3 regions of the Desulfonatronum parangueonense genome follow, and region 2 is predicted to be linked to each of the others. Evidence: predicted binding sites of a transcription regulator. Region 2 holds the regulator's gene; each other region holds the start of a gene.
What was found. Region 2 encodes sigma-54, which starts transcription at its own class of promoters, with help from an activator protein. Its sites were predicted from a motif close to CTGGCACGGNNNNTGCTT; they were not measured.
Positions count from the first base shown of each region.

Region 1: a site for sigma-54 is predicted at 4,680-4,697, ahead of flgB (flagellar basal body rod protein FlgB). Genes of this name have one in related genera too.
Region 3: a site for sigma-54 is predicted at 4,615-4,632, ahead of nifH (nitrogenase iron protein). Genes of this name have one in related genera too.

Region 1 is NZ_BAAHXH010000003.1:3,700,251-3,707,578, forward strand. It holds gene istA (IS21 family transposase) at 1-1,111, opposite strand, end outside; gene ACYQ15_RS16560 (ParB/RepB/Spo0J family partition protein) at 1,108-1,899, opposite strand; gene ACYQ15_RS16565 (hypothetical protein) at 1,896-2,303, opposite strand; gene ACYQ15_RS16570 (tetratricopeptide repeat protein) at 3,894-4,457, opposite strand; gene flgB (flagellar basal body rod protein FlgB) at 4,784-5,194, shown strand; gene flgC (flagellar basal body rod protein FlgC) at 5,194-5,631, shown strand; gene fliE (flagellar hook-basal body complex protein FliE) at 5,690-5,995, shown strand; gene fliF (flagellar basal-body MS-ring/collar protein FliF) at 6,120-7,328, shown strand, end outside.
Region 2 is NZ_BAAHXH010000003.1:27,751-35,078, reverse strand. It holds gene ACYQ15_RS00660 (PTS sugar transporter subunit IIC) at 1-204, opposite strand, end outside; gene ACYQ15_RS00655 (PTS sugar transporter subunit IIB) at 242-715, opposite strand; gene ACYQ15_RS00650 (PTS sugar transporter subunit IIA) at 728-1,147, opposite strand; gene rapZ (RNase adapter RapZ) at 1,173-2,117, opposite strand; gene ACYQ15_RS00640 (PTS sugar transporter subunit IIA) at 2,098-2,547, opposite strand; gene hpf (ribosome hibernation-promoting factor, HPF/YfiA family) at 2,552-3,097, opposite strand; gene rpoN (RNA polymerase factor sigma-54) at 3,229-4,665, opposite strand; gene lptB (LPS export ABC transporter ATP-binding protein) at 4,732-5,457, opposite strand; gene ACYQ15_RS00620 (LptA/OstA family protein) at 5,454-5,972, opposite strand; gene ACYQ15_RS00615 (LPS export ABC transporter periplasmic protein LptC) at 6,015-6,575, opposite strand; gene ACYQ15_RS00610 (hypothetical protein) at 6,698-6,928, shown strand.
Region 3 is NZ_BAAHXH010000003.1:1,674,548-1,681,875, reverse strand. It holds gene nifK (nitrogenase molybdenum-iron protein subunit beta) at 1-1,176, opposite strand, end outside; gene nifD (nitrogenase molybdenum-iron protein alpha chain) at 1,299-2,906, opposite strand; gene ACYQ15_RS07640 (P-II family nitrogen regulator) at 2,965-3,339, opposite strand; gene ACYQ15_RS07635 (P-II family nitrogen regulator) at 3,336-3,695, opposite strand; gene nifH (nitrogenase iron protein) at 3,752-4,576, opposite strand; gene ACYQ15_RS07625 (LeuA family protein) at 5,159-6,298, shown strand; gene ACYQ15_RS07620 (sigma 54-interacting transcriptional regulator) at 7,088-7,328, shown strand, end outside.

The DNA of each region.
Region 1 (7,328 bases), 3.7 Mb from region 2:
GCTCGGGCAGGATCTGTCTTTGATCCTGGCCCGTTGCATAGACATGCCGGCATTGCATTTGGTTGTGCAGCCAGATTTCCAGATGCTCCTTGTAGAGGCGGACCTGGACATGCTCGCCGATGAGGCTTGGGTCCGTGCTGTAGCGGTTGCGGTCCACTGCGATGCAGAAATCGGCGTGGACCAGGCGCTGGACTTCCTTGTAGACTTGGTCGGACAGGTTGCGGGACAGGGGCTTGAGAAACGACCGTTCCCGTTCCAGGCGGGCCATGGGTTTTTCCCTGAGCGTACCGTGGATGCGGACGTTGGCTTTGCTCGTCCTCCAGTGATCCATGCGCTGGTTGAGGTCTTCCAAATCCCTGAACTCCCTGCCTTTGAGGAAGTTGTTCTCGATGTAGTGGAAGGGGCGTTCCACCATGCCGTGGCGCTCTTTTTTGCCCGGTGGCAGGATGACGATCTTGAACCCGTACTCCTGGGCAAAGCGTTCGAAGCTCAGATTGATCTCAACCTTTCCCGGCCCGACATGCCTTCCCACCGTGGTCATGTTGTCGTAGGTCATGATTTCAGGCACGGCCCCCAGTTCCTGGAAAGCCTGCTCGTGCAGGGCGATGACGCTCTCCAGGGTCTGGTCCAGAAAGATGCGGGTGAAGATCCACCGGCTGAAGCACAAAACGATGGAGCCCGTCTGTACGCTCAGAACGCGACCGCCCATGGCGACCTTATGCTCGCTCCAGTCCATCTGGCCCTCGTGTCCCGGCGGATGGTCGATGGGCGCTGTGGCTCTTTTGCGGGGCTTGGGCCGGACCTTGCGCAGATACTCCTTGAGGATGGAGTATCCGCCTTTGTAGCCGAGTTCCTGAATCTCCTCCAGGATGCGCACCCCGGAAAGATCTTTCTCCCGGGCCAGATACTCGATCTTGCTTTTGAACGGAGTCAGCTTGCCGTTCCTGAACGAGGCCTTTTTGACGGCGTGTGCCGGCGAGCTGCTTCTTTTGAGCTCGCGCCGCACGGCATTGCGGCTGACCCCGGTCTGTTTTGCCGTGGCGCGTAACGAGCCCGTTTCCTGAAAGACTCGGCGCACCATGGTTCTTTGTTCTTCACTGATGCGGCTCATGTTTCCTCCAGTATCGTGTTGAGGGTTTGTAGGGATTTTTTGACCAGTTCCAGGGCAGACCGGCAGTGTTCCTGGTGAGCAAGGTTTTTTTCCAAGGATGCGAACATCTTCCAGAGACGGTTCAAGACTTTTTGCACGCTCTGCTGTTCTTGATGCACAGCAAGGGCCTGCCTGGGATCGTGGAGCAGGTATTTTTTGAGTTCCTGGTCTTTGGCCTTGGACCACAGATCAACCAGAGTCCGGACCTCGCCGACGTTGAGCCGATGGCCCTGAATGGCCGCGGAGAAGTCCGGCTGGTTGCAGGTGTGCAACCGCGCCAGATGCACACCGGACCCTGGGGGCAGCAGTTCCAGCTGGATGTCCTTGATGATCTCCGGCCCCAGGGAATTGATGAACAGCAGCCGCCGACTGACCCAGCTCTTGTGTCTGTCCAGGAGTGAGGCGGCCTCGGTCTGGCTCAATCCGTCGACCTCCACCAGTTCCTTGACCAGCAGGGCCTCCTGGACAAGGCTTGGGGATCTTCCGAGATTCAAGAGCAAGGTCATGGCCTTGGCCCGCACTAGGTCCGCATCAATGGTCATGGCCTCGATGCGGTCACGTCCCAGAGCCTGGGACGCGGCATACCGCTTGAAGCCGTCCACCAGCACCTTGTCCGCGACAATGGCCGGAGTCAGTTGCCCTTGCTTCCTAAGGGCGTCGGTCATGCGCCCAACCGCGACCTGAGGCGGCCTGCGCAAGGGAAGCAGGCGCATGTCGATCTGGTCCAGAGACAGGGAAAAGCTTTTCATCTGCCCTGAACCGCCTGCCGGATGCGCCGAGCCCCGGCTAGGTTCTTCGCGTACTGTTCTTCCTGAATGGACACATGACGAGACTCTCGACCCACCGGTTTCACCGGCAAGGAGAGGATCTGGAACAGGCGTCCGTCAAAGGCCAGCAGATCCTTGTCGATTAGCCCGTCCCTGGCTTGAATGTACTCATCCAGGTTCAGCCCCGTGATGGCGAGGATTTTCTCGTAGCTGTAGTACGACAGGCCTTTGTCGTTCGCGACGAGGATCAGAAAAAAATACAAAACCAGCTCCTGCACGGACAGCTTCTGCCAGAAGCCGTCGCGCAGGAAACGATGCTGGATGAAGGCAAAGCTGCCTTGAATGCTCCGCTGACGCTGCGCATTGATCACTCTCTTTTCCACCATGGTCCCCTCCTGTGGTTTTCAGGACGCATCCTGCCGCCCCTGACCCAAAACCCCTTCACTATCTCTCCGGCAGCACCGCAAAATCGGCAACGATGCGGGAGATAGCCCGCCCTCGGTCCGCTGTTTTCGGTTCCCGGACCAAGGTTGCAAGGGAGATTAACGCAACCGCCCAAAGGTGGTGAACCTTGATCATCCATGCCTTTTGATTTTTTTTTCAACCGGCGACGTCTCTCGCCAAGACAGTGCTGCGCCTTACCCTTGCGCGTCTTGCGGTATCGCCTCTGATAACGATTGAGCGATTCGCGCCTGGCCTCGGATCGGCAACGTGCGCAGCAAAAGGCCTGCCCTCGCCAGCAAGACCGGCAAACGCAAAATTTCACCCGACAACGTCGGCATGGTACAGTGATGAGCGGGACGATGGTGACGACCTCCGGCCTTGCAAGGAAACGACAGCCGGAGTATCAAAGGAAGTGGAAAGTGTGGGCTGCCGTCATTAGCGGTTGACCACGACGAAGGCTCGGAGGGTTCAGACTCCGAGCCTTTTTTATGCCTCACCATGTGTGCGGCGAAGTCAGATGGTCAGGGGCAAGCAACCCGAACCGTCATATCAACCGGAAGAAAAACAGGAAGTAAATCGAGTGTGTTTGCACACACAAGAGAAAAAAGAAGATACGGAAGAAAAAAAAGGAAGGAAATACACAAGCACCACTTCCGCCACACCAGGATTTCATCCAAACTGACTCACATGGGTCCGGTCTGGGGTGGCAGTGTCAATATGGCCAAGGCTGGCTTCCCTCCGGTAAAGTCACGTGCCCAAGAGAAATGCTCGAGTCGCGTTCTGACACAAGGCTTTGCTGGCCGTAAGCTGGTGTCGTATTCCTGGCTGAACGGCCTGCATCACAGCTACGCCTGGGCGTAGGACAAAAGCCTGAAAGTGTTCGAAGTCTTCGGATCGGCGTACGGCAGTCGAGGGATTGATGCGTCCTACGGCTGGCTTGGATAGCTTGAATGTTGGTTTTTGAACTGATCGCGAACTTGGATTTGTAAAAAATCTGTGACCGAGCAGGGAAAATGAGCGCGATATACTGGCTCTGGGTGGCACGATTCTTAAAAAATTATGTGACTTGGTCACTGGAAAGAGTGCAGCTTTTTATTGGACATTACACCCGCGCGTTTACTCTGGACATAATTCAGAGCTTGGTGCTTGGTAGTAATAAGACAGGAGTATTGCGTCCAAAAAACGTTAAAATGCTAAAAAAATATTAAAATTGCCAAAAACTTAAAAAATTAAGTCTACCTGCTCACTGAGCGGGAATTGTTCTGGCATAAAGTCAAAAATCTAACCTCAGATTGGCCTGAATGGCTTACTTGGATTCTCAATCGATCAATTCAGGTTGTGGTTTCTTTGGACGATATGGTCATGTCAGGCTGTCGGACTGATTTTTGATCCGTCGAGGAATTTCACAGGCCGCATCATACATTGGTAACGTAGAAACTCCATCAAGCTGATCACTAATACCTTCACCATTGGGACGCCAGTAACAGAATCAGGCGTCCCAATGGTCCGCAGAGGAGCAATACAGGATCGGTTTATTGAGCCATCTCGAGAAGAAGTTCCTTGGCAGGATCGTAGGTCGGGTCGATTTCCAGGCACCGCTCAAGCTGTTCCTTGGCCTGAGTGACTTTGCCGAGCTTGATCAGAACGCCTGCAAGGGTGAAGCGTATTTCGGCCTTGTCCGGGTTGAGTTCCAGGAAATTTTCCAGGGGTGCGGTGAGCTTGTCCAGGCAGTTCAGGCTGTGGGCAACCTGGACCAGCCCGTAGAGGGCCACTAGGTTTTCGGGGTTGAGTTCCAGGGCCTGGGAAAAATGTTCATATGCATCATTCATGGCGCCGGTCTCCATCTCCACCAAAGCCATGCCCGCAAGTGATTTATCAGTTGATTGAATTTCAGTCGCCCGCCTGTAGAGGCTGAGTGCATTCTCAAGGTGACCACGTTGGACAGCAACCGTTGCCAGTCCCAGGTATGGATCGGGATGCGTACCGTTGGAGTTGGCGGCTTTTTCATAGTACTGCTCCGCCTTGTCCAGCTCGCCCATAAACAGATAACATTCTCCAAGTTCTTTGTTGATTTCATAATCAAGATGGCTGGTCATGATGGTATCTCCTCTGTATAGATAATGGGTTCTTCAACAATTGCTCCTGTCTTAATTCTGACTGTTTTTCTTGGCATAAGCATCTTTCATGCCAATTATGGACTGCAATGATTGCCTCCTGGAGAGACAAGACGCCGATAGCGGTCGCTAATTGTTGGTTCGGCAGTCGGCGCATGGGGCGGCAGATTGCACTGGGAACGCCAAATGGCTGCGAGCGTTTTTTTGGAACGGGAGTTGCTAATTCCGGACGAAAACCACGTTTGGATCGTCACGCAACCCAAGTGTCACAGTCATGGCACAGTGGAAGAAAATGGAGGAAATACAACGTGAAAAGCCTGTTCGGTTCACATATTCATCTTCAGGCGAAGGTTCTTGATATGCGTCTTGAACGTCAAAATGTCGTCGCAGGGAATTTGGCGAACATCAAGACGCCTGGCTACAAGGCCCGCAGGCTGGAATTCGAGGAAGATCTGCAGCGTGCTTTGGGATTGGATGCCCGGGGAAAGATGACCCGAACCAACGCAGGACACATGCCGGCGGAATTCGATGCCAAAAATTTTTCCGCTGATTTCATAAAGGATCTCAAGCCGCGCGTAACGCAGGGGGAAGATGCCGTGGATCTGGACAAGGAGATGACAACCATGGCCAAGAACACGTTGCTCTACAATACGCTGATTACAACGTTGCAGAAGAATTTTGAAGGATTGAAGACAGTGATAATGGAAGGAGGCAAATAATGGATTTCATGACCGCACTGGATATCGGTGCTTCCGGATTGAGTGCCGAACGGACGCATTTGAACGTCATATCCATGAATCTGGCCAACGTGAATACCACTCGGACCCCTGAAGGCGGACCATACCGCAGAAAAAGCGTTGTCTTTCAGTCCACCCCCCTGGATTCACCATTTACCAAGGCCATGCGTTCCGAGCTTGAGCGGGAGGTGCAGGGCGTGAAAGTCAGCGGAATCGTCACGGACCAACGGCCCTTGAAAAGGGTTTATGATCCGGGCCATCCTGATGCGGATGGGCAGGGCTACGTCAGCCTGCCGGACATCAACGTGGTTGAGGAAATGGCGAACATGATGACGGCCTTGCGCACGTACGAGGCCAACGCCGCCACGGTTTCCTCAGCCAAGGCCATGTTCAACAAGGCTCTGGAACTGGGCAGGTAACCTGCGTTACGACTGTCCATCACAGCAACGATGAGCATCCCTGCATTTGGAGGAATAAATGGCCATTTCACCCATCGCCCTGAAGGCGTACGCTCAAGCGGCAAAAATGCCGCGCCCCGAAACCGTTCAGCCCCATACCGAGACAAAGTCATTCACCTCCACGCTTCAGGATTCATTGCGCAACGTGAACAATCTGCGTCAGGAATCCATTGGAATGATCGAATCCTTTGCCGCAGGTGAAAACCAGAATGTGCACGAGTTGATGATTGCCATGCAGAAGGCAAGTTTATCCATGAGCATGACCTCCGCGGTACGCAACAAGCTCATGGAAGCCTACAAGGAAGTGATGCGCATGCCCTTCTGAGACAAGGTATATGCAGCCTGAAGAGCGTCGGGTGCTGTTTTTCGTACCCTGTAATTCCTGACGGACCGCTGATTGCCTTGATTGTCGATTTCAAACCATAATCCCCTGATCCGGAGAAAAGACCATGCCTCCCTTTCTGGAAAATCTGAAAGCCAAAGCTCTCCTCATCTGGAATGATTCCAGCGTTTCTCAGCGCATCATGGTCGGAGGACTGGCCTTTTCCATGGTCCTTGTTTTTTTTCTTTTGTTGTACTGGATGGGAAGACCGGACTACGCCGTGCTTTATGATCGCTTGGCTCCGGAGGATGCCAACCGGGTGGTGAGTACGTTGCAAGCCGCCAACGAGCCCTTTCGATTGACGGACAACGGCCAAACAATCCTTGTTCCGATGGATCGGGTGCATGAACTTCGCTTGCGGATCGCCGGAGAAGGGGCATTGCGCGGATCAGGGCTTGGTTTTGAAATCTTTGACGACGTCAAGCTGGGGCAGACGGATTTCATCCAGCGCATCAATTACCAGCGGGCGCTGCAAGGTGAATTGTCCAGAACCATCAGTGAGTTTCCGGAAGTCGACAGCGCCAGAATCCATCTGGTCATTCCGCATCGCAGCCTGTTCATTGAAGAACAAAGTCCGCCCTCAGCCGCGGTGATATTGACCATGCGCCAGGGCGCCCGCCTTGAATCCCGACAGATTCAGAGCGTCGTCAATCTGGTAACCTCCGCGGTGGAAGGATTGACGGCGGAACACATCACCGTGTCGGACACCAGCGGCCGGGTGCTCTATCAGCCAAGGGCATCGGATACCTTCGAAGGACTGTCCAGCACGCAGCTGGAGTACAAGCTGCAGCTGGAACAGACGTTGGAGCGCCGTATCGATCAGATGCTTATTCCGCTGTTCGGACACGGCCAGGTCATAGCCAAGGTGAATACGGATCTGGATTTCAGTCAGCGCACCATTCGCAGGGAAATGTTTGATCCGGACAGCGCCGTGGTCCGCAGCGAACAAAAAAGCGATGAAACAAGTTCAGGGCAGTCCAACCTGGACGGCGGAGTGCCGGAACCGCAGTTTCGCGGCGAGGGCTTCGCGGGACAGGGAACGATCCAAGAGAGCATGCGCTCGTCTTCCACGATCAATTTCGAGATCGATCGCGAGGAGCAGCAGATCATCATGCCCATGGGGCAATTGCAGCGGCTTAGTGTTGCGGTTATCGTCGACGGCACCTATGAAGCGTCACCTGACGGCTCGGGCCATATTTTCATCCCCCGGAGCGCTGAGGAGCTGCAGCGCATCGAGCAGCTGGTGCGCAACGCCATCGGCTATGACGGAGCGCGG
Region 2 (7,328 bases):
CAGGGCAAAGGGCCCATGAGGAGGAATGTATGTTCCGATGGGAAACAGATCCAGAAAAAAGAGTTCAAAAAAGACCGCTGCCGGCAACGCCGTTTCCCAGTGTCCGGTCACGGCGGCCCAGATCATGCCGATCACCAGGGGCCGATCCAGGAACCCGATGTTCAGCCCGAAACGGGCCAGGGAAAAAAGCACAAAAAAAAACACGCAAGTGCGACCCAGGCCAGGGAGTTCAAGTCAAAGCTTACCATGTCGCCTTGACCTGCGTGGAATCATTGGGCACGCAGCGGAAATCAAGCTGAATGCCCCGATTGCAGAAGGACTTGAGGCATCCGATGTCCTCGTTGCTCAAGGCCACATGCGGGCAGAGCTGCTGCTTGCCCGGTGAATAGTGCAGGTTGCCGATGTTGACCGTGGTCAGCGCGAAACCGTTTTGCAGAGCCCGCTGGACGTCTCCGCAGGTGGCGAAAAGGACGAGAATGCCGCCGCGTTGCCGTCTGGACTGACTACACTGATCCAGAAATTTCGCTATCCTCTCCACTGTGGTAAACAGCAATTCCACGTTTGCGGGCACGGCCAACCGGATAATCTCTTGCCGCAAATCGTCCTCGGCCAACTCGTCATTGACCACGACGATGCTCTTCGCTCCCAGATAGGGAACCCAGGCTTCAATGACCTGCCCGTGAACCAATCGATTATCAACTCGCACCCAGTTCATGACGGTACCGAACTATCCTTTGGCCACCTTGCTGCGCAACAGATCTCCGGCCACGACAATGCCCTGGGACCCGGCGGCTTTTGCCTCCTTGGCCAGATCGGCCAGGGGCAGCTTGCGTGAACCCAGCACTCGCAACAGCATGGGCAGATTGACGCCGGTGATCACTTCCAGTTGATGGTCGTTCTTGTTCAGCAGGGAAAGGCTCAGATTTGTCGGCGTTCCTCCGAACATGTCCGTGAGAATGACGACTCCTGGACCATGGTCGGCGCTTTTAACGCTTGCCTTGATCTGCGAGAGGGATTTCTCCACCTCCTTGGTCACATCCACGCTGACGAAATAGCAGTCTTGCTGCGGCCCAAGAATCAATTCCGCTGCCTTGAGCAGGTATGCCCCATACTCGGTATGGGTAACGAGTACGACTCCGATCACCATGTTCTCCAAATGGTTGCGGCTGGGTTCATCCCAGATCCAGGTGGCGATGTTCAATGGTCACGACAAATCCCGTGGCCTGCAAGGAGGCCAAAAGCGCCTGGGATACGGCAACGGATCGATGCCGCCCTCCCGTGCACCCCAGGGCCAACGTCAGACGATAGCGCCCCTCGGCGGCATAAAGAGGCAACAGGTATCGCAAAAAATCATCGAAACGGTCAATGAATGCTTTCCCGGGATCATGCTGCAGCACGTACCGGGCGATGGATTCGTCCAAGCCTGACAGAGGCCGCAACTCCGGATCAAAATACGGATTGGGCAAAAAACGAAGATCAAAGACCAGATCCGCTTCCAGGGGAACGCCGTACTTGAAGCCGAATGAAATGAGGTGGATCCGCATTCCTTCGCCGGTTTCCTTTTCCAGAGGCCACTTTTCCTGGATCACCCGACGCAGATCGTGAATTGAAAAATCCGAAGTGTCCACCACCAGATCAGCATGGCTCCGCAGGCCTCCCAGCATGATCCGTTCCTGAAAAATGGCCTGGTCCAGCCCCATGCCTTGCGCTTCCAGGGGATGGGGCCGCCTTGTGGTGGCGTACCGCCGGATGAGTACCGCGTCCCGGGCCTCCAGAAAGACCAGCTTGAGGCTGATCCCGGCCTGATCCATCTCCTGAACGAAGTTTTCCCATTGCAGCGCAAAATCAGGCAGCCGAACATCCAGCCCCAGAGCCACGCCGGGATAACGATCCAGCTTCATTTTCTCGGCCAGCGTGACCAGTTGCCCGGCCAGTCCGGCCGGAAGACCGTCCACACAATAGAAGCCGAGATCCTCGAATACGTTCAAGACCGTACTTTTACCGGCCCCGGATTGGCCGGTGACCATCACCAGCGAGACATCATGTTTGCCGCGGAGATGTTGTTCAGGCTGTTCCGGCGCCTGTCCAGGTGGTTGCTCAGGCTCTATGGAGTGCATCCCAGAAATGATCCTTGTCTTGGGCTGTGAGGAAGGCGTGCCGAAACTCCTCGTTCTTCAGCAGTCTAGTGATGGAAGCCAGGATGCGCAAATGCATCCCGGCCACATGTTCCGGGGCCAGAACCATGAAAAAAATATGACACGGTTTGTAATCCAGGGCATCGAAGTCAACCCCGGAGGAGCTGCGGCCGATCACGAGCACAATCTGCTCAAGCCCCTCCAGTTTGCCGTGGGGTATGGCGATGCCGTCGCCGATGCCGGTACTGCCCAGGCTCTCACGATCCCGCAAGACCCGGAACGCGGTCTCGGCGTCGAAGCCCGGCCACTTCAAGGCCAGGGCGGAGACCAGCTCCGCCAGGACCTCTGTCTTGTTCCGGGCCTGCAGTTCGGGAAGGAGCAGGTCCTTGCTTAAATATTCCCGGAGGATCATCAGGTTAGATTCCCGGATCAATCAAGCCGAAATCGCCGCTTTTTCGGCGATAGATAACGTTCACGCGCTCAATGTCCGCGTTGAAGAACACCAGGAATTCGTTGCCCAGGGTTTCGAGCTGCATGGCTGCTTCGTCCACGGACATGGGCTTGGGCTCGAAATTGTCCGTTTCCGTGATGGTCTGTTCACGCTTTCCGGTTTCGTTCTGGGTGAAGGAGATCACATCCACCCTGGCGGATTGGCCTTTCTGGCCGCGGCGGTGGTCCTTGCTCTTCTCCTTGATCTTGCGAACCTGGGCCTCCAGCTTGTCCAGAACCAGATCAATGGTGGAATACATGTCTTCGCTCTCGCTGGTCGCGGAGAAATGCATGTCCTTGCCCGTCAATATGACCTCCGCCATGTGGCGGTATTTTTCCACCGAAAGATTCACCGCGATCTCACCATCATCGTCCGGGCGCAAATATCGGTTGATTTTATCAAAACGTTCACGTGCATACCCTTTGAGGTGATTCGACGGCTCAAAATTCTTAAACGTGAATGTGATTTCCATGCAGACACCTCCAGGTAAAGGGTTCAAGGTTGACTATGTGGACAAGGCGCAATGGGATTTTGCCAAGGTGTTGATGGAGCTTCTCGTTTCAGTGCGACAAGGCCGGAATTCGACTTCGGGACCATTTCGGATCAAAAAATCGATTTCCGTTTGGACGACGAGTCGATGTTCAGTGCCATACGATACTTGGCAACGGTTCGGCGGGCAATGTTCACCCCCAGGGACTTTTTCAGCAGCTGGGAGATCAACTCATCGCTCAGCGGCCGTTTAGGGTCCTCCTCGGATATCAGTTTCTTGATTTCCGCCTTGACGCTTTCCGAGCCGGCCTCGCTGCCGTCATCCATTCCCAATGCGCTGTTGAAGAAAAATTTCAATTCAAAAATGCCGTGCGGCGTGTTCATGTACTTGTTCGTGGTAATCCGGCTCACCGTGGATTCGTGCATGCTGATGTCCAAAGCCACGTCCTTCAGAATCATCGGCTTCAGATGAGTCACGCCGTGACGGAAAAATTCCAACTGAAACCGGACAATGCTTTCCGCGACCTTGTACAGGGTCCGCTGGCGCTGATACAGACTTTTCATCAGCCAGTGAGCGGAACGCACTTTCTCCTGGATGTACTCTTTGGCCCCCTTCCCATGGATGGCCATGTCCTTGGCATAGGCCTCATTGATCATCAAGCCCGGTATTTCGTCCTCGTTCAGGACCACGATAAAATCTTCGCCTTGTTGATGCACATACACATCCGGGCTGGTAAACTGCGGATCATCGTTGTTGAAGCTCTTCCCGGGCATGGGATCAAGCCGTTGAATGCATTCCAGGTACTCCCTGATCTCATCCATGGTCAGCTTGAACTTCTTGGCCAGAGGCTTGTAGCGGCGCTTTTCCAGTTCCTCCATGTGATCCTTGACGAGAGAAACCAGCACGGGATCATCCAGCCCCAATTCCTCCATCTGAACCATCAGGCATTCCCGCAGGCTTCGGGCGCACACTCCGACAGGATCCAACCGTTGCATGATCCGGAGCACCTTTTCAGCTTCCTCGACACTGCACTCCGCCATTGCCGCAATCTCTTCAATGGGCTCGCACAGGTATCCCACTGAATCAAGATTGCCAAGGATCACGTTGCTGATGTCGAGCTCACTTTGCGACAATGCCGAAAGCCGCAATTGCCAGGAGAGATGGCCGATCAAGGTCGACTTGCCCGCCAGCCTGGCTTCAAAACTCATTCCTTCTTCAGGAACTTCCCAGTCCCTGCCTTGCATCTGTCGGCTGACACTGGAAAATTCCCCAAGATAGTCCTGCCATTCCGGGTCATGCAGTTGTCGTGGCTCTTCAACATTGACGGATTGAAAACGCTCCTCGGCAGAATCTTTCTTCTCCACCTCCATGACGGCCTCGTCGAGGCTTTCCGGAACAATCTCCAAAACCGGATTTTCCAACAACTCCTGTTGAATGCTTTCAACCAGTTCCATCCGGGAAAGCTGAAGCAACTTGATGGCCTGTTGCAGCTGGGGTGTCATCACCAGTTGCTGCGTCAGCTTCAGCTGCTGGCGTAATTCAAGAGCCATGCCCTACCCTCGATGTTGAATGCATTTGAGCAGGGAAATCTTGCGTGCACAAGGCAAAACGCGTGATCATAGACAAAAATCCTCACCAAGATATACTTTTCGAGCACTTGAATCCGCAACGATTTCCTCCGGCGAGCCCTCGAAAATGGCTTTCCCTTCGAAAACAATGGAGGCTCTGTTGCAAATTTTCAAAGTCTCACGGACATTGTGATCTGAGATCAGCACCCCAATGCCCCGTTCCTTAAGCGATGTCACGATGACCTGAATATCATCCACCGCAAGTGGATCAATACCCGCAAATGGTTCATCCAACAACATGAATTTTGGATTGCGGATCAGGGCGCGGGCAATCTCCAGTCTTCGACGTTCCCCGCCGGACAAGTGCATGGCCTTCTGATCCGCCAGTTTGGAGATCCCAAGTTCTTCCATCAGGGCTTCGGCTTTCTTGTGCTGCATGGAGCGGGAAAAATCAGTGTACTCCAGAATGATCTGCAGGTTTTGCAGGACAGTCAATTTTTTGAAAACCGAGCTTTCCTGGGGCAGGTAGCTCAACCCCAGCCGGGCCCGCTCATGCAGCGGACACGTCGTAATTTGCTGCCCGTCCAGTTGGACGGATCCGCCCGAAGGTTTGATCACTCCGACCAGCATGTAAAACGTGGTGGTTTTGCCCGCGCCGTTGGGCCCCAGCAGCCCGACGATTTCTCCCTGTTGCACACGAACCGTGATTCCGCGGACCACCTCTTTCTGGCCGAAGGCTTTCCGCAGATCCTTGCCGATCAGAATCGAACTCATTGCCCCCCCTGCTCGCGGGGCAGCATGAACACGCCCTCCACTCTCCGATCCTTGCGTCCCTGCACGTCTACCTCTTTTTCCTGGACGTTGAGCGTGATTACATTGCCTTCCAGCTTGGTACCCCCGTCTTCCACAATGGCATTGCCCTCCAGACGCAGCACCCCCAGGTCAACCCAATAGGTAGCCATATCCCCGTGACCGATCCGTTCTTCATGCTTCAAAAAAACCTTGCCCAGGGCGATCATTTTCTCAATATCCACCTGGGCTTCCATGTCCTGTTCCGCGGACACGTCTTCCGGACGATCCTCCCGGGGCAGGGTGCGCAAAAAAATCAGCAGCCGTTCCGAGCGAAGTTGAAAATTCGGCCTGTCCACATGGACGTTGCCGATGAACTCAATCTGGTGATCATGGTGATCATAGCGCAAACGCTCAGCTGTGATCCGGGTGGGCACGGCCTCCTCGTCATCCGCCCTGCTCCATGTGGCGAAGGCCATGACCGCGACAAGGCACAACAATACCGATTTCCAAGCCACGTTCAATGGGCGACGAACAGCCACTTACAACCCTTTGGCAAAATTGTTTTTGGCAATGATAACCTCCACGCCGCCTTCGGCATTGACCACCCAGGTGGTCAGATCGACATCCCCTTTTTCGGAACGCAATTGCAATCCTTGCCGGTCCAGAAGGATGTCTCCGGACAAAAAGATGGTGTCGTCCACCTGAACAAATATGGCTTCCCGGGAATTGAGATAGGTTGGCCCGTATTCCATATGCACTCCGGACCAGAGCCGGATATCACTGGAGGCTTGATCCACCTCGCCCAGGGGCGCGTTCACGATGACCGGAACATCCTTGCCCACCAGATTTTTGGTGATGTATGGAGAATTCAGCAGAACCACCTGCTGTCCCTGGTCATAGGAGGCCGAATGCGCCTTCAAGGTCCAAAGCATGCGCCCCTGCTGTCCCAATCGCATTTCCACGCCGCTCATGCTCACATCCACGTCCACATCCTCAGCCATGGGACCGATGGTTCGCCGCTCCTGTTCCGAGTTCCTGGAAAAAACGAAAAAAAACACAACCAGCAGGCAGACAATCCCAATAAGTATTTTTCGATGCATGGATCCTCCAACTTGGATCAGATCGTTTATCTATAAATTTGAGACGCGTGCACGGTCAAAGCCCGGTCCTCAGAGCAAGCTTGGCGTTGCAACGTTGGGCAAGAAAAAACTGAGTACAATAATTGCAAGATAAAATCGAGTACCGCGGTAACTTGCGCAATTACGAGCAATTGATGCCTCGCCGCCAAATCGGCGTTTCAGGCCGTCATGAAGGGATCGAAGTTTTTTTTGAACCGAATGCGTTCCAACGCCTTTTTTTCGGCTCCATTGAAACTGCCTATAGCCACGTCTGGATAAACGGTCAAATGAATGCCTTGCCCGCTGCAGGACAAAATCCGTATTCACTGCAATAATCGCAATCGCAATCGAAATCGAAATCGAAATCGGAAAATCATACACCACCCGTAACTATTCAGCATAAGTTTTTACTCCGATAATCGGTATCGGGGTCGGTATCGGAATCGGTATCGAAAACATTATATTGCCCTTACACATGGCTCGCTTCGATACCGACCCCGACTCCGACCCCGATACCGGTGTCAAACTCGGCAACAGCACGAGTTTGCTGAATAGTTACCACCACCCGTAACTATTCAGCACATACTCTGTGGTCATTCGCCAGAGCTGGATTCCGGCTTTCGCCGGAATGACGTATCATACCACCTCTTTTCCAAGTTAAGTCATACCAGTGAAGGCCGGAATCCAGTCTAATTTCTCGGATGAGCTGAGTAGTTACCACCACCCCATGATTAC
Region 3 (7,328 bases), 1.6 Mb from region 2:
GCCGATGAGCAGGTCCACGGGATCGTTCTTGATCCACTGGTGCAGCATGAACATGTCGCCGTGGGCCTTGATATTGACCGGAAACGGGCTGTCGGCCGTGATTTCCTTGATCCGGCTCTCGAACTTCTTGCCCGGCGTGCCGGTGACGATGTGCACCGGGCACATGTCGATGGACGTCAGGAATTCGGTCAGGGCGATGATCTGGTCCGGATCCCCGGTCAGGGCCACCTTTTTGTGATAGAAGTACTGGTGCATGTCCGAGATCATATCCACCAGCTGGCCGCGTTCGTGGGTGATCAGGTCCGTGACGTGGCGGCCGGAAATCAGGCGCAGGGCGTCAATGAACCGATCCGTGGCCTTCAGGCCGATGGGCAAATCCAGAATCTTGCAAGGCACCTTGAATTCGGTGTCCAGAAATTTTGCCCCGTCGGCGGAAGCCCACTCACCAAGAGCCAGGGTGCCCACGGAGTCCGCGGTAGATCGCAGTTCCTCGGTGGTCGTGCCGCCCTCCGGAAACATTTTGTATTCTCCGGTCAAAGGGCCGTTGAGCACTCCCGAGGTGTCCGGAACAACGATGGTCTTGACCCCCATGGCGCCGGCCAGGCGTTTGATTTCCTCCATGTCCGAAGGTTCCACGAAGCCGGGAATGATGTTCACCTTGCCGTTCTTCTTGCCGGTCTTGGCGGCAAAACCTTTCAGGATTCCCTTGACCATGTTCGAGAAGCCCGTGACGTGGGACCCCACGTAACTGGGGGTGGAGGCGCTGACGACATGTTTGCCTTCGGGAATCTTTCCGTCCTGGCGGGCTTTTTCCGTAATCTGCGGCACGTCGTCGCCGATGGTCTCGGACAGACAGGTGGTGTGCACGGCTATGACGTCCGGCTCGTACACCGTGAAAATATTGTTGATGGCCTGGACCAGGTTGGCCTGGCCGCCGAATACGGAAGCACCTTCCGTGAACGAGCTTGTGGCCGCGGAAACCGGCTCCTTGTAGTGCCGGGTCAGGGCGCTGCGGTGATAGGCGCAGCAGCCCTGGGAACCGTGACTGTGGGGCAGGCAGCCGTGAACCCCCAAGGCCGCGTACATGGCCCCCACCGGCTGGCAGGTCTTGGCCGGGTTGATGGACAGCGCGGAGCGCTCCTTGATTTCAGTCGGCGTATGTCGAAGCAGCGTCATAGTATTCCTCTCTTTATCCTTTCGCTGTCATGCCACGGATAACAATTGATTGATTCTCCAACTCCCAAATCCAACTACCGATTTCCAACTCCATGTGTTCGACCTCTGGCCACTGGCCCCTGTCACTCCCAGACATACGTCGCGGACAGTTCCGGCTTTTCCTGCCAGGGCGCCTTCAGGTAGGACCAGACCTTGCTGTTCACCATGCGGTCGATGTCCTGGTAGAAGTTCACCGCGCCCTTGAATCCGGCATAGGGCCCGCCGATATCGTAGTTGTGGAGCTGCTTCAGCGGGATGCCCAGCTTCTGGACGGAATACTTTTCCTTGATCCCGGCGCAGAAGATGTCCGGTTTCATGATCTCGATCAGCTTCTCGGCCTCGTACTGGTTCAGGTCGTCGATCACCAGGGACTTGTTTTCCATGTCCGGAATCATCCCGGCATATTCCTTGAATTTGAAACCCGCTTCCTCCAGTCTCTTCAGCTCTTCAGGGGTCTTGCGCGGATTGTAGTTCTCGGTGCACGGCTCGATTTCCAGTTCCTCGATGTTCCGGCTGTCCGCGTCGATCTTGATGTCCGGGATGACGTGCCGGCCTTCGTAGTCGTCGCGGTGGGCGAACTCGTAGCCCGCGGAGATGGTCCGCATTCCGATCTCGTTGAACAGCTCCTGGTAATGATGGGCCCGTGATCCGCCCACGAAGAGCATGGCCGTCTTGCCTTCGGTCCGGGAGCGCACATCCGCCATGACCTGCTTCACCTCGGGCATTTCCTCGGCGATCACGGCTTCCACGCGCTGGGTCAGCTTCGGCGAATCGAAGTACTGGGCGATCTTGCGCAGGGATTTGGCCGTGGCCTCGGCGCCGATGAAGTTCACCTTGATCCAGGGAATCCCGTATTTGGTCTCCATCATTTCGGCCACGTAGTTGATGGAGCGGTGGCACATGACCGTGTTCAGGTCCGCGGTGTGGGACGTGGCGAACTGATCGTAGGTGGAGTTGCCGCTGAAGGTGGAGACAACGGTGATCCCGCACTTGTCGAAAATCCGGTCGATCTCGAAGCCGTCCCCGCCGATGTTGTATTCCCCCAGCAGGTTGATCTTGAACTCGCCGACCTTGATCTCTTCCTTGGTGCCCACCACATGCTTGAAGATCTGGTTGTTGGCGATGTGGTGGCCCGCGGACTGGCTGACGCCCTTGTATCCCTCGCAGCTGAACCCGAAGACGTTGATGCCCAGTTCCTCTTTCATTTCCTTGGCCACGGCATGGACGTCGTCGCCGATCAGACCCACGGGACAGGTGGAGAAGATGGCGATGGCCTTGGGATGGAACAGCTCGTAGGCTTCCTTGATGGCCTGCTTGAGCTTCTTTTCTCCGCCGAAGACGATGTCGTTCTCGTTCATGTCCGTGGAAAAGGCGTAGGGCATGAAGTTTTCATCGGCATCCGTCTCGGCGTGGGTCTGATTGCGCCGGGTCAACCAGGAATAGAATCCGCAGCCGATGGGGCCATGGGTGATGTTCACGATGTCCCGGGTCGGGCCGAGAATGACGCCCTTGCAGCCGGCGTAGGTGCAGCCGCGCATGGTGATGATGCCGGGAATGGTGCGGATGTTGGCGCCCATTTCCGGAGTGGACGCGCCTTCGGCTTCCTTGACCATGATCTGCTTGGCCCGCTTCTTGGCAACCTTGGTCGGGTATTTTTTCAACAGATCCTGCACTAGGTCGGCGGGATCCATCTGAACAACTTTTTTCTTTTTCGTAATGGTGCTCATGCTTCCTCCAGCTTGACCGAACTTAGTCGATGGATTTTGCGCCTCGCTCGCCGGTGCGGACTCGGACGGAGTCGAACACCGGAGCGACGAATATTTTGCCGTCACCGGGTTTGCCGGTCCTGTTCACTTCCATGATCGTATTCACCACGTCTTCCACTTGATTGTCCTCGACAACCACGGTGAAGACCCGCTTGGGATACAATCTGCCTTTCTCGCCCAGCAGCTCGGCGGCTTCCTCGTAGCCTTTTGCCGCGCCCTGGAGCAGGGCCGAGTTGATCAACCCCTTGCCCCGGCCCTGGGCCTCCAGGGCGAAGAATGCCGGGACTCCCGCTTCGGCCAGGGCTTCCTTGGTCTTGTTGACCATGTTCATCCGAATGACCGCGGTTATTTCCTTCATACTCCGACCCCCTTCAGGTCCGCTCCTTCGGTCTCCTTGACTCCGGAGCTGATGGTGTACATTTCCTCCACCGGACTGAGAAAAATCTTGCCGTCCCCGAAGGCGCCCTTTTCACCGGAGCGGGCGGCTTCCATGATCGTCTTGACCACGAAATCCTTGTCGTTCTCGCCCACCACGCTCAACAGCAGCACCTTGGGAATCTCGTCGTAGGTGATCTCGCCGATCTTGATGCCGCGCTGCTTGCCGCGGCCGGCCACGGAGAACTTGGTCACCGCCGGGTACCCGGCATCCATCAACGACTTCAATACGCCATCCGCCTTCTCGGGCCGCACTATGGCTCTGACCATGATCAACATTGTTGCTTCTCCTTTGAATTGCGTGTTGTTCGGCTTGCAGTGCCCAAAATCAACCGTTAGTTGGCGATGCCGTAATCGATGAGCAGCTTTTCCAGTTCATCGATCTCGAGGGGTTTGGGCACGACGAACATGTCGTTGCCGTCGATTTTTTTGGCCAGGGTGCGGTATTCGTCGGCCTGGGCGTGCTCGGGGTCGAAGTCGATGACTGTCTTGCGGTTGATCTCGGCCCGCTGGACCATGTTGTCCCGGGGTACGAAGTGGATCATCTGGGATCCTAGCCGCTTGGCTAGCTGCAAGATCATCTCCCGCTCATTGTCCACATTACGGCTGTTGCAGATCAGTCCACCCAACCGCACGCCGCCTGCCTCGGCAAACTTGACGATGCCCTTGCAGATGTTGTTGGCCGCGTACATGGCCATCATTTCACCGGAAACCACGATGTAGATTTCCTGGGCCTTGCCTTCACGGATGGGCATGGCGAATCCGCCGCAGACCACGTCGCCCAGAACGTCGTAGAAAACGTAGTCCAGGTTCTTGTCTTCCTTGTAGGCGCCAAGCTGCTCCAGGAGGTTGATGCTGGTGATGATTCCCCGTCCGGCACATCCCACGCCGGGCTCCGGACCGCCGGATTCCGTGCAGACCGTCCCGGCATAGCCGCCCAGAAGCACGTCATCGAGTTCCACGTCCTCGCCTTCCTCCCGCAGAGTGTCCAACACCGTGCGCTGATGCAGTCCGTGCAGCAGCAGACGGGTTGAGTCGGCTTTGGGATCGCAGCCGACGATCATCACCTTGCGACCCATCTCTCCCAATGCCGCCACGGTATTCTGCGTAGTGGTGGATTTTCCGATCCCGCCCTTTCCATAAATGGCAACCTTGCGCATGCGTTCCTCCCGATTGAAGTGTTGAGATGGAAGGCATAGGGCAAGGAGCGTGCCAGGGGTGGATTTGTGCTCAAAAAATTGAAATTTAACTTCATTATTTCAATAGATTGATTTCATGCTGAAGGGGTTTCCCATCTTCAAGAAAACTCGACAAGAACGAATGACATATTTGTATGCTGGTACAAAAAGGAATGTATGAATGTCGGAAGCGAGGAGATGCGAAACGCGCCGAGGGGAGATGAACAGCAGGTCAATCTTTGGGGAGATGCAGCATCATGTGGCTCATGAATGCCCTGGGCGATCCATGATTTGCGGGTGTACAGAGGTCCGGGGTGGAAGCGTGTACCGGCTAGAGAATCTCTGTTGGCACCGAAGATGCTCTCAACTCCTCAAAGACTGTGATATAAGTAAAGGGTAACTACCCAGCTCATCCGAGAAAAAACGGACTGGATACCGGCCTTCGCCGGTATGACTGAACCTGGAAAGACATTGGTACAATACGTCATCCCGGCGTAGGCCGGAATCCAGCGCTGGCAAGTGAGCACGGGGTATGTGCTGAATATTGCCATAAAGGAAGGAACAATGCTCATCGACAGCACCTTGCGCGAGGGAGCGCAGATGTTTGGAGTGTACTTCACGGACGAACTGCGGCGGCGCATCCTGACAGAACTTGTGCGGGCGCGGATCGAGGAAGTCGAAATCGGTTGGGTCGGCCAGGAAGGGCTGCCGGAGTTGCTGCGGCATGGCCGCTTGGTGGACCCTGAGGGGCGAACGTCCTTGACGGTCTGGTCGCCGCTGCGTTCCCGGGACCTGCGGGCATTGGCCGAGCAGGGCGTGCGGAGAGTCCATTTCGGGGTTCCAGTATCGGATGCACATATCGAAAAGCGGCTGCACCTGGACCGGGCCGGGCTTCTTGAACGTCTGCGGCGAGTCCTTGAGGACGCGGCCTCCTTGCAATTCGACTTCCTGAGCATCGGCCTGGAAGACATCTCCCGCGCGGACCGGGAGTTTGCCCTGGAAGCGGCGAAATTGGTGCGGGAGTGCGGCGGACATCGAGTTCGGCTTTCCGATACCGTCGGTGTGCTCACGCCCCTCGAAACAGCGGAACTCGTGCGGTTGTTCGTCGAACAGGCCGGGCTGATGGTGGGCTTTCATGGTCACAACGATTTCGGAATGGCCACGGCCAATGCGATCACCGCATTGGCCGCCGGGGCGCATTGCGTGGATGTTTCGGCTCTGGGCATCGGGGAGCGGGCTGGAATCGCGGCCCTGGAGGAAGTCAGCGCTCACCTGAATGTCCGGAAAATGGTCGGATATGATCAAGCGGGAATTCTCAACCTTGCCCGGATGGTCGGCGAAGCGGCCTGCATTCCCGTTGCCCGCAACAAGGTCCTCCTGGGACAGGATCTTTTCGCCTGTGAATCCGGCCTGCATCTGCACGGTCTGGCCGCGGACCCCGCACTGTTCGAGCCATTTGCCCCGGAGGGCATCGGTGCTCATCGAAAAACAGCCGTGGGAATGAAATCCGGAACCGCGGCTGTGGCCGAGGCTATCCGTGGGCTCGGCATCATCCTGCCTCGCCGGGATATCGAGGATCTTGGCAAGCATGTCCGGGAGCTTTCCGGTCAGCTCGCCAGGCCGCTGCGGGACGACGAACTGCTGTTGCTGGCATCTTCAAGGCATGAACATCAAGATGATCAGTTCACAATCACCATCAACTAAAGCAGCATGGCCCGCAAACTGAACAGAAGAAATCTGAACCGCCCGCTTCGGTCGAGGCGCAAAGGTCGTCAAGAGGACATCACCCAGACAATACGAATTTCTACGTATCGAAGAACGTTTCGGGGGGGCATGGGCGTTTTTTGCCGGGAACGCGCGGCTCTGCACTCGCAGTTCTTGAGGAGCGGGTACGGAGCCCCGCGTTCCCGGGACTTCTGAACCACCCGCTTCGCTCGAGCGCAAAGGTCGTCAAGAAGACATCACCCAGACAATACGAATTTCTACGTATCGAAGAACGTTTCGGGGGGGCATGGGCGGTTTTTGCCGGGAACGCGAGGCTCTGCACTCGCAGTTCTTGAGGAGCGGGTACGGAGCCCCGCGTTCCCGGGGCTTCTGAACCACCCGCTTCGCTCGAGGCGCAAAGGTCGTCAAGAAGACATTACTCAGACAATACGAATTTCTACGTATCGAAGAACGTTTCGTGGGGCATGGGCGGTTTTTGCCAGGAACGCGCGGCTCTGCACTCGCAGTTCTTGAGGAGCGGGTACGGAGCCCCGCGTTCCCGGGACTTTGCCCGGAGCCCCGCGTTCCCGGGGCTTTGCCCGGATGATCGAAAAGAAATTTCGCTGTAGATTTAAGACTGATGTTTGACAAATTAGTAAATATTATTTTTTGTTTTGCTCATTTTGTCGGAAATATCTCAGGATATGATGACCAAGATAATAATTAACTATTAAAAATAAGGTAGTTAATAGGTATACATAATGGAATGGTTCTTGCGTTAAGCACGACATGACCCCAGACACCAGAGATCTCAAACTGCATGTCCTTTCCAGCATCTGTGAGATAATCGCGCACCTGCCGGATCTGGAAAACATCTTGTTGGAAGTCTTGCGCATCATGTCGGACAACCTGAGCATGAAACGGGCAACCGTCACCCTCCTGGACCGCAAGACCGGAATGCTCTTCATTACCGCGTCCCATGGGCTGACCCCGGAAGAAATGCGGCGCGGGGTCTATCGCCTGGACGAGG